3 regions of the Luteibacter aegosomaticola genome follow, and region 3 is predicted to be linked to each of the others. Evidence: predicted binding sites of a transcription regulator. Region 3 holds the regulator's gene; each other region holds the start of a gene.
What was found. Region 3 encodes FliA, which starts transcription of late flagellar genes. Its sites were predicted from a motif close to TAAAGTTTNNCNNNCNNNGGCCGATAA; they were not measured.
Positions count from the first base shown of each region.

Region 1: L2Y96_RS09460 (GGDEF domain-containing protein) is a predicted target of FliA. The motif match lies at 3,027-3,053, and genes of this name have one in related genera.
Region 2: L2Y96_RS07190 (chemotaxis protein CheW) is a predicted target of FliA. The motif match lies at 2,347-2,373, and genes of this name have one in related genera.

Region 1 covers NZ_CP095741.1:2,161,314-2,166,280, reverse strand. The annotation lists gene L2Y96_RS09480 (acyl-CoA desaturase) at 1-752, opposite strand, end outside; gene L2Y96_RS09475 (hypothetical protein) at 826-1,566, opposite strand; gene L2Y96_RS09470 (sigma-70 family RNA polymerase sigma factor) at 1,702-2,262, shown strand; gene L2Y96_RS09465 (anti-sigma factor) at 2,259-2,975, shown strand; gene L2Y96_RS09460 (GGDEF domain-containing protein) at 3,090-4,586, shown strand; gene L2Y96_RS09455 (vWA domain-containing protein) at 4,643-4,967, shown strand, end outside.
Region 2 covers NZ_CP095741.1:1,638,636-1,643,602, reverse strand. The annotation lists gene L2Y96_RS07200 (CheR family methyltransferase) at 1-4, opposite strand, end outside; gene L2Y96_RS07195 (methyl-accepting chemotaxis protein) at 8-1,720, opposite strand; gene L2Y96_RS07190 (chemotaxis protein CheW) at 1,786-2,298, opposite strand; gene L2Y96_RS07185 (chemotaxis protein CheA) at 2,568-4,544, opposite strand; gene L2Y96_RS07180 (response regulator) at 4,586-4,948, opposite strand; gene L2Y96_RS07175 (STAS domain-containing protein) at 4,964-4,967, opposite strand, start outside.
Region 3 covers NZ_CP095741.1:3,724,093-3,729,059, forward strand. The annotation lists gene L2Y96_RS16545 (chemotaxis protein CheA) at 1-560, opposite strand, end outside; gene L2Y96_RS16550 (protein phosphatase CheZ) at 568-1,209, opposite strand; gene cheY (chemotaxis response regulator CheY) at 1,219-1,620, opposite strand; gene L2Y96_RS16560 (RNA polymerase sigma factor FliA) at 1,651-2,382, opposite strand; gene L2Y96_RS16565 (nucleotide-binding protein) at 2,379-3,254, opposite strand; gene flhF (flagellar biosynthesis GTPase FlhF) at 3,336-4,694, opposite strand; gene flhA (flagellar biosynthesis protein FlhA) at 4,795-4,967, opposite strand, start outside.

The DNA.
Region 1 (4,967 bases), 1.6 Mb from region 3:
AGCAACGCCAGCCAGACGTTGTTACGGCTATCGTCGTGGGTGCTGAACCGGCGCCGGCCAAAGCGGTGCGCGAGCGAGTTGATTGTCACCGTGGCGTGGAACAGCACGGTGGTGGAGATGAAGAAACCCCACACCAGCATCTGCCAGCCCGTCGTGCCCAGCCCCGGCGCCACGTGTTGCAACAAGGTACCCAACCCGAACAGCGCGATGGCCAGCAGGACCGGCACGGCGGTGTCATAGCGATCCAGCCAGCGCAGTTCCGGGTACACCGCGAAATCCGGTACGCGATCGAGCTGGGTGCGGAAGCCGCGCGGCGTAAGGAACCAGCCCGCATGGCTCCAGAGGAAACCATGCACACCCGGCGAATGCGGATCGAGCGCGGTATCGGCATGACGGTGGTGGTGGCGATGGTGCGCGGCCCACCACAACGGCCCCCGTTGCACACAGGCGGCCCCGATGACGGCGAAGATGAACTGCACGGCGCGCGATGTGCGGAACGTGCGATGTGAGAAGTAGCGGTGGTAGAAGCCGGTCAACGCGAACATGCGGATCGCATACAACGCCACCGCCACGCCTACCGCGACCGCCGACGTACCCGTCCAGATCACCGCCACGCAGGCCAGGTGCATCGCGACGAAGGGTGCCGCGCGCAGCCAGTCGATCCGGTCGTCGCGCGCGGTCTCCGCTGGCGCGCCGTCGGCGGTATCGAACCAGCGGCGCAGTGCGTTTAGCCGGGCAAGGGGGGAACGCATGGCTCGGTCGGCTCCGTGGATGGTCCATGACGTATACGGGCGAACCCCGCGAACGGATGCACGGCCCCGGCACTCAGCTGGGACACTTGGTCGCCAGCGGCGCCTTCAGCGCGTCGTCCAGGGCGCTCGCGGGCAGGTCCATCGTCCGGCCCGACGGCGGGAAGTCGATACTCACATCGGAGCTCTTGCCGCTCGCGTTGCGCACCGTACCCTTGCCCTCGTAACGCAGGATGCGGTGGTCGCCCGCGCCGTACGCCATGGCGATGGTCGGCGCGGCAAAGGCGTACCAGGCATCCAGCTTCATCGCCAGGTGACGCTGGCCCTGGGTGGTCTTGCCCCCGGTGATCTTCACGTCGTAGAAGCGGAACCGGCTCGGGACGAGGTACGGCACCGAGACGCCGGCATCGAGCGCATCCCAGTGCGAGCGAATATAGGTATCGAAGCCCGCATCGATGACCGCGCCCTTCGGGACATCGATGGTACGGGCCTCTTCGGCCGCCCCCGCGCGCTTGACCCGGATCTCGATCTGGTTACCCACCGCGCGGACGCTCTCATGGAAACTTTCACGCGCGTCTTCATAGGACATATCGGGCCGCACCGGGTCACTGCCCGACTGCAGCAGCTTTCGCGCGAACGGCGTGCCATCGGGGCACTGGTAGCTCACCACCTGCCGCGGGCCGTCCACGTAATGGATCTCCCGATACAGCACGGGGCCGCCACCGCGCGGCATGGCATCGCCGGCGAAGCGTTCCGCCGCATGGGCGGCCGGCAAGCCAAGGGCCAGCATCGCAAGGGCCAGGCGTTTCGTCGTCACAGGAAAAATCCTTTGGCAGGCGTGTCGCCCAGGAAGGGTACGGGACCGAGGGTGGCCCGGCGGCGGTCGCGTTTCCGTGACGGCCAATCGTGTTATAGAACACGAACCCGCTCGTTTACGACAGGGATTCCACGGATGCCAGCTACCTCCCCCGCTGAGCGGGATGCGCTGAACGACCTGCTACGGCGCACTGGCGCGCGTGATGAGCAGGCGTTTGCTTCGTTGTACAAGGCCACGTCACCGCGCCTCTTCGGTGTGTGCATGCGCCTGGCAGGCGACCCCGCGGAAGCCGACGACATCCTGCAGGAAGCGTTCGTCACCGTCTGGCGGCGAGCGTCAACCTTCGATCCCTCCCTGTCGAGCGCGCTCACCTGGCTCGTCACCGTCGTGCGCAACAAGGCGATCGACCGCCTGCGCCAGCGCCCCTCGGCCGCACACATCAGCGATGTGGCCTGGGACGCGATCGTGGACGAGCGCCCGGGGCCGGCCGCCGAGGCGGAAGCCGGCGAGGCCTACGGCAAGCTGCACGCCTGCCTCGATGAACTCGACGCCCAACAGCGTCGTTCGATCCGTGAAGCTTTCTTCGGCGGCGCTACGTATAACGAACTGGCGGACCGCGCCAGCGTGCCGCTTGGCACCATGAAGAGCTGGATCCGTCGCGGTCTTTTGCAACTGCGGGCTTGCCTCGGCGCATGAACACTTCAACCGACAACGATAAAGACCACCTGCGCTACGCCGAGTACGTGCTCGGCCTGCTCGATGCCGACGCGCGTGCCGCCGTGGCGCGCGAGGTCGCCGAGCAGCCGGAAGCCGCGGCCGCCGTCGGCCGATGGCAAGCATGGCTGAACCCGTTAGCCGTCGAACTGCCCGCGGTGGCGCCGCCGGCGGCTGCCTGGGAGGGCATCCGTAGCCGTCTGGGGCTCGGTGCCCAGGCCCGGCCGGGCCTGTGGGAAAGCCTGGCGCTGTGGCGCTGGCTGGGCGTCGGTGCCACCGCGGTCGCGGCCTGCCTGCTCGTGCTCACGCTGACCCGCCCCGGTCTTCCGGCACCGCCGACGGCGACGACGCCCGCCGTGCTCATGGTTTCCACCATCGCGCGCGATGACGGCGTGGCCTCGTGGACGGCCACCATGGACCCCGAGCGCGGCGAGTTGTTGCTGGTGCCGGCCACCCCCGAGCCCCTGGCCTCGGGGCGCGATACCGAACTGTGGCTTATCCCCGAAGGCGCACCGCCCATCGCGGTCGGCGTCTTCCCCGCGGCGCAGGGCAAACGTTTCGCCCTGCCTCGCGCCCTGGTCGATCGCCTCGGGCCGACGGCGGCCCTGGCGGTCTCGGTTGAACCGGCTGGCGGCTCGCCCACCGGCCAGCCCACCGGCCCAGTCATCGCCAAGGGTGCGATCCGCGCCGCGTGAGCCGCCTTCACATTTGTCTAGAAAGCGTCCGTAAGATATTGAGCGGCGTGCTCAACTTTCCGGCGCGCCCGCCGATATGACCATAGCGTTGCAGGCAGGGGGATGAAGCACGCCATGAAACTCGTCATCGCCGCGGCGGCTATCGTCGCGGCCCACGCGATCGCGCTGATGGTGACGCCCGCGGGCGGCATGGCGATCTCGTACGCGTTTTTCTTTGCCGTGGCGGTGGCGGCCATGGCCAGCACGGTGCTTGCCTGGCACCGTTCCGGTACCCCGCGCGATAAGCGCTGGCTGCTCCTGCTGGGCAGCCTGATGCTGTGGACGGTCGGCATGTCGCTGTCCGCGCGGCAGAACTACGTGATGGACAACACCAACCCCGCGCCCGGCGACAGCATGTTCTTCTACATCCTGTACGTGCTGCCGGTGCTCATCGCCGTGTCGTCGGCACCGGTGGCCGCGCGCAAGAAGTGGGCGCTGGCGATCGACCTCGTGCTGGCCGCGCTGCTCGGCGTGTTGTTCTACGTGCGCACGTTCTCCATCGTGTCGCTGGAAGGCGCCATGGGCCCGCAGCAGGCCGTGGACGTGGCGCACATGCTCGATTTCGAAAATGTCTGCCTGGCCGTGGCGGCGCTGTTGCGCTTCCTCGCCACCGACCGCGCCGACGACCACTACTTCTTCCGCGCGGTCATGGCGTTCTTCGTCTGCTACGCGGTCTCCGGCTACGCCTATAACCACTACATCGCGCTCGGCGGGCATCCGGATTTCGGCGACTCGCCGTGGGATGCGCTGCTCGAAGTGCCGTTCCTGGCGCTGTGCATCGCGACACTTTCGCGCAAGCCGCAGCGCCACTGGCACCCACCCGTGTACCTCATCCGTTTCGTGCAGAGCGCCAGCCCCACCTTCCTCGCGATGAGCGTGCTGGGCTTCGGGCTCATGGTGATCCCCGGCTACCCGTCGCTCGGTATCACCGGCGCCATCGCCGCGGTGGTCGGCATTGGCCTGCGTGGCACGCTGGCCCAGGTCGATCTGGTGGAAGAAGAGTTCCGCCTGTCGCGCAGCCGCGATGAGCTCGAAGGGCTGGTCTTCGTCGACAGCCTGACCGGGCTGGCCAACCGCCGCGCCCTGGATGAGCGGCTGCTGCGTGAGTGGCACCGCCCCGGCCAGCGCGAGCCGATCGCGCTGCTGATGATCGATGTCGACTACTTCAAGGAATACAACGACCGCTACGGCCACCTGGCCGGCGATGACTGCCTGCGTGCACTCGCTGCCACGCTCATGGCCCGCGGCCTGCGCGCCGGTGATTTCCTGGCCCGCTTCGGCGGCGAGGAATTCGCGGTGGTGGCGCCGGGCACACGCATGCCCGAGGCCCTGGCGCTCGCGGACGACCTGCGCAGCCACGTCGAGGCCCAGGCCATCTCGCACCCGCGCAGCCCTTATGGCGTGCTGACCATCACCATCGGTGTGGCGGCCATCCAGCCCAGCGCGGCCAGCGGCCCGCTCGAGCTGCTGAACGCCGCCGACCGCGCCCTCTACCAGGCCAAGCACGGCGGGCGTAACCGCGTTGGCGGGCTCGGCGATGCACGGATTGAACCTGCGGCACGCGCTGGTTAACCCCGTTTGCCGGGTTGCCCCGTTTCATCTGCATGTCCCCAAGGAGGCCATGCACGATGACCACGTTACGCGCCCCACTCTCCCTGCTGTTCGCTGGCCTCGTGGCCGCCGCCGGTACCGTTGGCGCCGAGTCGCCGCCCGCGCGGCATAGCTCGCACTCACTCATGCCTGCCGACGGGCCGAACTGCACCGATGTGCAGCCCATGGTGTATGGCTACGCGCCAGCGCCGATGCCGCGCCGCCCCATGCCCATCTCGCAGCGCAAGGTCGCATCGCCACCGCCCGCGCTGCCGGCACCGCCGATGGGAATCATTGAAGAAGCCGCACCAGTAGCGGTGGCTCCCGCACCCGCACCTCCGGCCCCACCTGCGCCGCCCGCCG
Region 2 (4,967 bases), 2.1 Mb from region 3:
TCATCGATCAGAACTCCTTCCACACGCCGGCATCGCCAGCGGCTTCGGCCGGGCGCTGTGCACGCGGAGCCGGCTGGCTGCGCACGGCGGCGAACACGGTTTCCATTTCCTGCTGCGTGGCGTCCTTACGCGGCGCCTTTGCGGCGGAGTTACCACCCTGGCCGCTCACCTGGAAGAACGACACCTGGCGGCTGAGCTCGGTAGCCTGCTCGTGCATGGCGCGGGCGGCAGCGGCGGATTCTTCGACCAGCGCGGCGTTCTGCTGGGTCATTTCGTCCATCTGCAGCACGGCGTGGTTCACCTGGTCGATACCGGCGGACTGCTCCGAGCTGGCGGCAGCGATCTCGGCGACGATGTCGGTCACCTTCTTCACGCTATCGACGATCTCGGCGAGCGCCTTGCCCGACTGGTCGACCAGCTCGGAACCGGCCTTCACCTTGTTCGCGCTGTCGTTGATCAGGCCCTTGATTTCCTTCGCGGCGTTCGCCGAACGGCCGGCCAGGTTGCGCACTTCGGTAGCAACCACGGCGAAGCCGCGGCCCTGCTCGCCGGCACGTGCCGCTTCCACCGCGGCGTTGAGCGCCAGCAGGTTGGTCTGGAACGCGATTTCGTCGATGAGGCTGACGATGTCGGAGATCTTCTTCGAGGAGCTGTTGATTTCGCGCATCGCCACGACGGTCTGCGCGACGACGTCGCCGCCCTTCTCCGCCTGCTCGCGAGCACCGCGGGCCAGCTGGTTGGCGTGGCTGGCGTTCTCGGCGTTCTGCTTCACGGTGGAGGTCATTTCCTCCATCGACGACGCGGTTTCTTCCAGGCTCGAAGCCTGTTCCTGCGTACGCTGCGAGAGGTCATCGTTGCCGCGCGAGATCTGCTGCGCAGCCGTGCTGACCGAGCTGGAGCCGTGGCGCACTTCGGTGACGATCGCGGCGAGGCGCTCGTCCATGGTCTTGAACGCGGTCTGCAGCTGGCCCAGTTCGTCGTTACGGGTCACTTCGATCGCGTGGCCCAGCTTGCCGTCGGCAATCTTGTTGGCCACTTCCACCGTCTGCGACAGCGTGCGGATGATCGAACGGACCACGAGCACGCCGATCAGCAGACTGACGATCAGGCCGGCGGAGAGCGCGATGATGACGAAGGCGCGGATGGCCTTGTACTGCGAAGCCTGGTGGGCGTAGATGCCCGCGGCTTCATCGCGCTTGGCGTCGATGAGCTTGCCGAGCTGGGCCTGGCGGTCCATCAGGATCGGGCGCACCGACAGCTCGATGATGTCGTTGGCGCCTTCGTCGCCCTGCTTCAGCGCATCGAGCACATCGTTCTTGGCCGACGCGTAGTCGTCATTCGTCGACTGCCACTTGTCGTAAAGCTTCTTGATGTCGGCCGACATCGGGATCTTCTTGAAGTCGTCCTTCAGCTTGCCCATCGAGGCCTGCAGCTTGTCGAACTCGGCCAGCTTCTGGGTGACCACGCTCTTGTCGGTCGCCTTGGCACCGGCTTCGCCGAGCACCACGAAGGCCATCAGCGCCTGGGTGCTGACCTGGCTCAGCAGGCTCGAGGGCACGACTTCTTCCTCGTACACCTGGCGCATGCCTTCGTTCTGCAGGTACATGGCGCCGAGGCCGACGGCCGCACCACCCACCAGCATGACGGCCAACAGGCCGAGCACGCCGTACAGGCGACCACGGACAGTCAGGGCGGGGATCTTCAGCTTCAACTTCTTCATCACGATTCCAATTCGGCAAAGTTCGAAGGCGAACCCGGCAGCGTGCCAGGTTCGCTTGATTCGGCTTAGGCGACGGCCTTCACATCGGTGTTGGCGAGCGCGGCTTCGAGCATCTGGGCGTCCTGCGGCTGCAGCAGGCGGTCGACATCGAGCAGGAGCACCATGCGCTCACCGACGGAGGTCAGGCCCTTCAGGTATTCGGTATCGACGGTGGTGCCCATATCCGGCACCGGGCGGATGCCCGAGGGGGATACTTCGACGACGTCGGAGACGGCATCCACGACCACGCCAAACTGGCGGCCGGCGACCATGACGATCACGCAGACGGTGGTGGCGGTGTATTCCTCGCGGGCCAGGCCGAAGCGCAGGCGCAGATCGAGGACGGGAACGATGGCGCCGCGGAGGTTCAGCACACCCAGCACGTACGACGGTGCCTGGGGGATGCGGGTGACCGGCGTCCAGCCACGGATCTCGCGGACGGCGAGGATATCGACACCGTATTCCTCGTTGCCGAGGTTGACGGTCAGGTACTGCGCGGCTTCATCGGCCACGACGGCGGTGCTGGCTGGCTGGTTCATTGTGTTCCCACTGCGGATCGGTGCGGCGGTTCGGGACCCCTCAAGGGGGTATCGGCCAGCGCCGGGGGACCTTTAGCGGGAATTTCGGAAAGATCGCTGCGGTGCGGCAAACCGGGGGCGCGCGAACGTGCCCGCGCCCAAAACAGCGATCCGCTCCCGTGTAGGAGCTCACCCTGTGAGCGACATCTTTCGCGAAAGAGCCACAGACCCTGCAGCGTCGACGCGAAAGATGTCGCCCACAGGGTGGGCTCCTACGTAGGCGGGATGGGTCAGGCGGCCTTGCGGCGGCCCTGGAGGCGGACCAGCCCGGCGATGTCGGTGATCAGGGCCACCGAGCCATCCGCGAGGATGGTGGCGCCCGAGATGCCCGCCACGCGGCGGTAATTGGCTTCGAGCGACTTGACCACGGCCTGCTGCTGGCCGATGAGCTCATCGACGAACAGACCGATGCGGGTGCCCTCGCCTTCCACCACGATGACGATGCCGTCCTCGATGGCACGGCGCGTGCCGTCGCAGCCGAACACGTCGTACAGGCGGACGATCGGCAGCCACTCGTCGCGGAAGCGGAACAACTCGCCACCGCCAACGACGCTACGCGTCGCATCGGCCTTCACCTGCACCGATTCCACGATGGAAACCAGCGGCACGATGTAGGTCTCTTCGCCCACGGCGGCGGTGAGGCCGTCGATGATCGCGAGGGTGAGCGGCAAGGTGATCGTGAACTTGGTGCCGTTGCCCTGCTTACTGGAAATACCGACGGTACCGCCCAGGTCCATGACGTTGCGGCGGACCACGTCCATGCCCACGCCACGGCCGGAAAGGTCGGTGGTGGCGGCGGCGGTGGAGAAGCCTGCTTCGAAAATCAGTTCGCCAACCTGGTCGTCGCTCATGCCATCGCCGGAGGCGATGATGCCGCGCTGGACGGCCTTGGCCACGATGGCGTCGCGGTTGAGGCCCGCGCCATCGTCGCTCACTTCGATCACGATGGAGCCGCCACGGTGGAAAGCCTCCATGCGCAGCGTGCCGGTATCGCCCTTGCCGGCGGCCAGGCGCTTGGCCGGCACTTCCAGGCCATGGTCGATGGCGTTGCGCACGAGATGGACCAGCGGGTCGCCGATCTTCTCGAGCACGGTCTTGTCGAGTTCGGTGGTCTCGCCGCGCAGGTCGAGCACGACCTTCTTGTCGAGCTTCTGCGCGAGGTCACGCACCAGGCGCGGGAAGCGGTTGAACACCGTGCTGATCGGCAGCATGCGGATGCTCATCACGCTTTCCTGCAGCTCACGCGTGTGGCGGCCGAGCTGGGCGAGGCCCTGGCGCAGCATTTCCAGCTGCGAGGCATCCACGCCATCGTGGAACTGGCTGAGCATCGATTGGGTGATGACCAGCTCGCCGACCAGGTTGATCAGCGTATCGATCTTTTCAATGCCAACGCGGACCGAGCTGGCCTCGCTGTTGGCGGCTACATCGCGCACGGCGCGCGGCGCGGCGGGTGCAGCCGGTGCGGCCACGGCAGCGGCCACGGGGGCCGGCGCCGCGACACGCGGGGTAATCGTGAGGTCGCAATCGCCATCGACCCAATCGAACACGCCTTCGACGGCGGCGCGCTTGGCGCCCGCGGCGAGGCCCAGCGTGTAGGCAAGGTACGAGGACGACGGGTCCATATCCGCCAGCGGCGGCAGCTTCGACAGATCGGCGCTGACCGTGAGCGGGCCCATGGCCTCGAGCTCGCGGAACATGCGCGCCGGGTCGTTGCCGGTCTTGAGCAGGTAATCGAACGGGCGGAACGCGATGTCCCAGCCTTCGATGGTCTCCGCGGGCGCGGCAGCCTTCGCGGCCGCGGCCGGCGCGGCGGAACCGCCCGACACCATGGCCGAGAGTTCGCCGAGCAGCGCCTGGCTCTCCGCCGAGGCACCGGGCTGACCAGCCATCTGCAGCGAGAGCATGTCGCGGATGATGTCGCCCGAACGCAGCAGCAGTTCCACCACGGCCTTTTCCATCGGACGGCGGCCGCTACGGACCTCGTCCATCAGGTTTTCGGCGACGTGGGTGAACGCGGCAACGTCGGTGAAACCGAACGTGGCCGCGCCGCCCTTGATCGAGTGGGCGGCGCGGAACACGACGTTGATCAGTTCCGGGTCTTCCGCGCCTTCGTCGAGCGCAAGGAGCGCCTGTTCCATGGCGTCGAGGCCGTCGAGGCTCTCTTCATGGAAGGCCTTGTGGAATTGCGCCAGATCGACTTTGGACATGGGTAAACCCTGGAATAAACCGGAACGCTTGGATCAGTGGATTAACCGAGCACGCGGGCGACAGTCGCCAGCAGCTGGTCGGGATCGAACGGCTTCACCAGCCAGCCGGTGGCGCCGGCAGCCTTGCCTTCCATCTTCTTGTTCGTGTCCGACTCGGTGGTCAGCATGAGGATGGGCACGCCGCTGTAGCCGGCCATCGTGCGCATTTCGCGCACCATCGAGATGCCGTCCATCACCGGCATGTTCACGTCGGCAAGGACGAGGTCGAACTTGTGCACGCCCGCCTGGTCCAGCGCCGCGCGGCCGTTATCGGCCTCTTCGACGTCATGGCCGGCGCCACGCAGGGTGAAAGCGACCATGCTGCGCATGGAGGCCGAATCGTCTACCGCAAGAATCTTTGCCATCGGTGTGATCTACCTTCAG
Region 3 (4,967 bases):
TCGGAAATGGTGCCCGTGGTGGCGGGTGCCGGTGCGCGCTCGGTACGCGCGGCGTCCAGCATCGCCTCGAATTCGTCTTCGATGGGATCGTAGGGCTTGCTGACGGCCGGTGCTGGCGCGGCGGCTTTGGGCGCACTGACCGGCACGGCGAGTGCCACCGGTGCCGCCGATGCGGCCCGGCCGGGCACGACGAGGCGATCGAGCAACGAACGCGGTGCGGGCTCAGCCTGCACTCCTGCATCCGCGGCACGCATCATGTCGTTCAGCAGGTCGAGCGACTCCAGCAACGCGTCCATCAGGGCCGCATTGAGCACGATGGCGCCATTACGCGCCTCGTTCAGGAGATCTTCCGCGCGGTGGCACAGTTCCACCATGGCGTTCAGGCCAAGGAAGCCCGCACCGCCCTTTACGGTATGGAACGCACGGAACACCGCGTTCAGGAGCTCGCTATCTTCCGGCGAGGCCTCGAGATCCACGAGCTGTTCGCCCAGGGTCTCGAGCAGTTCGCGGGCCTCGATCAGGAAGACGTTGAGCAGCTCGTTGTCCAGCTCCACGCTCATGGCGGGCTCAGAAACCGAATTCGCTGAGGAGGCGATCCACTTCGTCCTGGCTGACCTTGTCGGCGGCCGGTGCGTTCGCACCTGCCAGGGAACCGGTCAGGCGCACCAGCTCCACGAGCGACGATTCCACCTTGGCCATGAAGGATTCGACCTGGGCGACGCGCTGGCCGGAGAGATCCTGCCAGGACTGTGCCTCAACCATTTCGCCGAAGCCGATATCGCAGTTCTGCGCGAAATCGCCGACGCGTACCGCGAGCGACGTGGCGTTGGCGGCAAAGGCCGGATCGGCATGGTCGAGTACAAGCAGCTCATCGGCCTGCTTCGCCAGCGACTGAGCCTGCGGGCGCAGCTTCTCGCTGAAATCGAGCGTGCGGTGCGCGGCGGTGGCGCTCATCTCGAGCACATCGCGCAGGTGCTTGCGCGCGTCGCTCATGGTGCCCGGCACGCCATCGCTGGAAATATCCGACGCCAGGCGGCGGGCGGATTCATGCAGGTCGCGGGCCAGATGGCCCAGCGCGAGGAACAGGTGCTGTTCGCGGCTGCGCAGGAGCTTGTCGAGCGCCTGTTCGAAGGCGGCGCTGTCGTCGGCGTCGAGAAGCTCGCGCAGCTCGGGAGCCACGTCCTGGCTAGCGGTAATCGTCGTATTCATGTCAGTCCCTTAGCCCGCTGCCGCGGCGAGTCGTTCGAAGATCTTGTCGAGCTTTTCCTTCAGCGTCACGGCCGTGAACGGCTTCACGACGTAACCATTCACGCCGCTCTGCGCGGCCGCGATGATCTGGTCGCGATTGTTCTCGGCGGTGACCATAAGCACCGGCAGGGATTTGAGGCTGGCATCCGCACGGATGGCACGCAGCAGGTCGATGCCGGTCATGTTCGGCATGTTCCAGTCGGTGACCACCAGGTCGATGGGCTGCGAGCGCAGGAGCGCCAGCGCCGCATTGCCATCTTCCGCTTCCTGGATGAGCGTGTTGGTAAAACCAAGCTCCACCAGGAGGTTGCGGACGATACGCCGCATGGTGGAGAAATCGTCCACCACGAGGATTTTCATGTTCTTGTCCAAAGCGTTCTCCGCCTTACAGCCGCGTCGTTCTTAGTGTTTGTCTTTCCAACCCGACATGCGTGCCCGGAGACGGATCAAGGCCTGGCCATGGATCTGGCACACCCGCGATTCGCTTACTCCCAACACCGCACCGATTTCCTTCAGGTTGAGTTCTTCATCGTAGTACAGCGACATCACCAGCTTTTCGCGCTCGGGTAGCCCCTCGATCGAATCGGCCAGCGCATGGCGCAAACCGTCCTGTTCGAACAGACCATCCGGGCCCGCGGCGTTCGGGTCGGCCACATCGATCGCGGAACCTTCGTCGCCTTCCGGCGCCGTCAGGCTCAACAACCGCGCACTCGCCGCGTCCGCCAGGATCTGGTTGTATTCCATGGCATCGATGCCCAGACGCTTCATCACTTCCACGTCGTCGGCGTCGCCGCCTGTCTCATTTTCGATCTGCCTCGTTACCTCAGCCACCTCGCGCAATTTCCTGTGGACGCTGCGCGGGGTCCAATCCGTCTTGCGCAGTTCATCCAGCATGGCGCCACGTATGCGGATACCCGCATAGGTTTCGAAGCTGGCCGCGCGAGTCGGCGAATAATTCCTTGCCGCCTCAAGCAAACCGATCATCCCGGCCTGCATAAGGTCGTTCGCATCGACGCTGGGCGGCAGGCGGCCCATCAGGTGATAGGCGATCCGGCGCACCAGCGGCGCGTGCGTTTTCACCAGTTGATCGGCCGGAACCTTAGTAATTTCAAGGTATTCGCTCGCGACACTCACAACGGCAGCCCTCCCCCCACGTGCTCACGCCCGGCAAAAAAGCCGATGCGACCCTGTCCACGGGGTTCGGGTTCACCCCATGTATCGACCGACCTGGCCAAATTCTTGAATCCGACTGCCGAACGGCTGCTGGGCCATGCATCGACCACCGCCGACTGGCGGCGGATCGCCTGGCGCAGGTACTCGTCGTGCGGCACCATGCCCATGAAATCGAGGGAGACATCGAGGAAACGGTTGGTCACCCGCGAAAGCTTCTCGAACAGCTGGCGGCCTTCCTGCGCGTGGCGGACCATGTTGGCCACGATACGGAAACGGTTCACCGCGAACTCTCGCGACAGAACCTTGATGAGTGCGTAGGCATCGGTGAGCGAGGCCGGCTCGTCGCAGACCACGACCACCACCTCGTCCGACGCGGCGGCAAACATCGACACGCTGTCGGAGATGCCGGCGGCGGTATCGACGATGAGGTACTCGGGAGCCAGCGGGTAGTCGTCAAACGCGCGGATGACGGCAGCATGCTCAATGTTGGGCAGCTGGGCCATGCGGCGTGTGCCGGACGTGGCCGGGATGACCTTCAGGCCGTGGGCCGCCTGGAGGATCAGGTCCTCGATGCCGCAGGCGCCTTCCAGCATGTGGCCCAGATGGCGCGTCGGCTGAAGGCCGAGCAGCACATCGATGTTGGCCATGCCCAGATCGGCATCGAGCAGCAGGACATCACGGCCACCCATGGCCAGGGCCATGCCGAGGTTCACGGCCACCGTGGTCTTGCCGACGCCGCCCTTGCCACCCGCGATCGCGATGCTGCGCGTGGGCCTGCGGTCGGCGAGCCAGTTAAGACTGGCGGCCTGGGAGTTGTCGACGGGTGTGGTCATGAAGGAATTCACTGCCGAATAAGAGGTTGCGGTTGCGGTTGCGGTTGCGGTTGCCTGGGTCACGTTCGTCGGATCCTGCGATTACGCCATGGCCGTGGTGGATGGCGCAAAGCCGAAACGATCGGCAAGTATGGCGTCATCGGGCTCGTCGTTGCGCTGCTTGAGCATCTGGGCTGCCAGGCAGACCAGTTTGCGCGCGTCGGCGGAGGCGATGTCCTCAGGCACGCGCTGGCCATCCGTGGTGTAGTCGAGCGGCATTCCGTGCCGGATAAGGGCCGAGAGCGCGCCGCCCAGGAGCGGCGTCTCGTCGAGTTTGGTCAGGATGGCGCTCTGCGGCTTCAGCGGCGCGTAGGCGCGCATGGCGCTATCGATGGCCTGGGCCTGCGCGTTGGCCGCGACGACCAGGCACACGCGCACATCGGCCATGGCACGCAGCGTCTCGAACTGCTGCTGTAGCTTCGGATCGTTGCCAGCGAGGCCGGCCGTATCGATCAGTACCGTGTGCTTACCGCGCAGCTGCAGCAGGACGTTGCGCAGGCTCTGCGCATCGTGTGCGTTGTACACGCGCACGCCGAGCAGGCGGCCGTAGTGTTCGAGCTGGGCGCCGGCACCGATGCGGTACTGGTCGGCGCTGATCAGCGCGACGTTCGAAGCACCGTGGCGCAGCACCGCACGGGCGGCGAGCTTGGCGATGCTGGTGGTCTTGCCGACGCCGGTAGTACCCACGAAGGCGGTGATGCCGCCGCCGACGGTGTCGAAGTTGCGGCCACTCGTACGGATGTTGCGCGAGAGGATGCCCAGCGGCAGGTAACGCGCCTGCTCGGCCGTCATGTTGTCGGGCAGCTCGGCGCACAGGGCACGCGCCACGTCGCCATCGATACCCAGGCGGGTCATCTCGCGCAGCACGCGCGCCTGCAGCGGCTGCTGGCGGTCCTTCTGGTTCCAGGCCAGCGCCGAGAGCTGCACTTCCAGCATCTCGCGCAGGTTGTTGATCTCGGCACGCATGCCGTTCACGGCGGCGTCGTTCTGCGGCGCGGAGACCGTGGCGGCACGCACCACGTCGGCAACGCTCGCAGCGAGTGCGGCGGACGACTGGCGTTGCGGCGCGTTCGGGCTGGCCGGCGCGGCCTTCGTGGCACGCTCGACAGCGGCGGCGGTCGCGGCACGGGCCTGGTCGACCCGCGCGACACGCTCGGCTTCGCGGAGATCACGCTGGTCACGCGTAGCACGGATGGATTCGAGCTTCTCTTCAGCGGTGGGCGGCTCGTAAGCGAAGCCGGCCTCGCGCACCAGCGCCTCGTCGTAATCGAGCGCGGCGATGATTTCGATACCGTCGTCCATCCGGCGCGTGGACAGGATCACCGCGTCGGGGCCCTGCTCATCACGCACCTGGCGCATCGCCTGGCGCATGTCGGGGGCAACGAATCGTTTGATTTTCATGCGTTCGATCCTGTCTTCGTCGATCGGCGCCCCGCTTGCCCGGGCCGCCACCTTGTTCTGTCACGTCCGCCGGAGCAAATCCCCGAGCGGTGTCTCATTCCTATCGTCCCAGGGCCGTCACCAGCTTGACGCGGCGATTGTCCGGAACCTCGTTGTACGCAAGTACATGCAGGTTTTGGGCCACATGACGTGTAAAGCGTGAAAGCCACGGACGAAGTGCGGGGGAGACCAGCAAAACGGCCGGTTCGCCTGCCGCTTCCTGGCGGCGGGCGG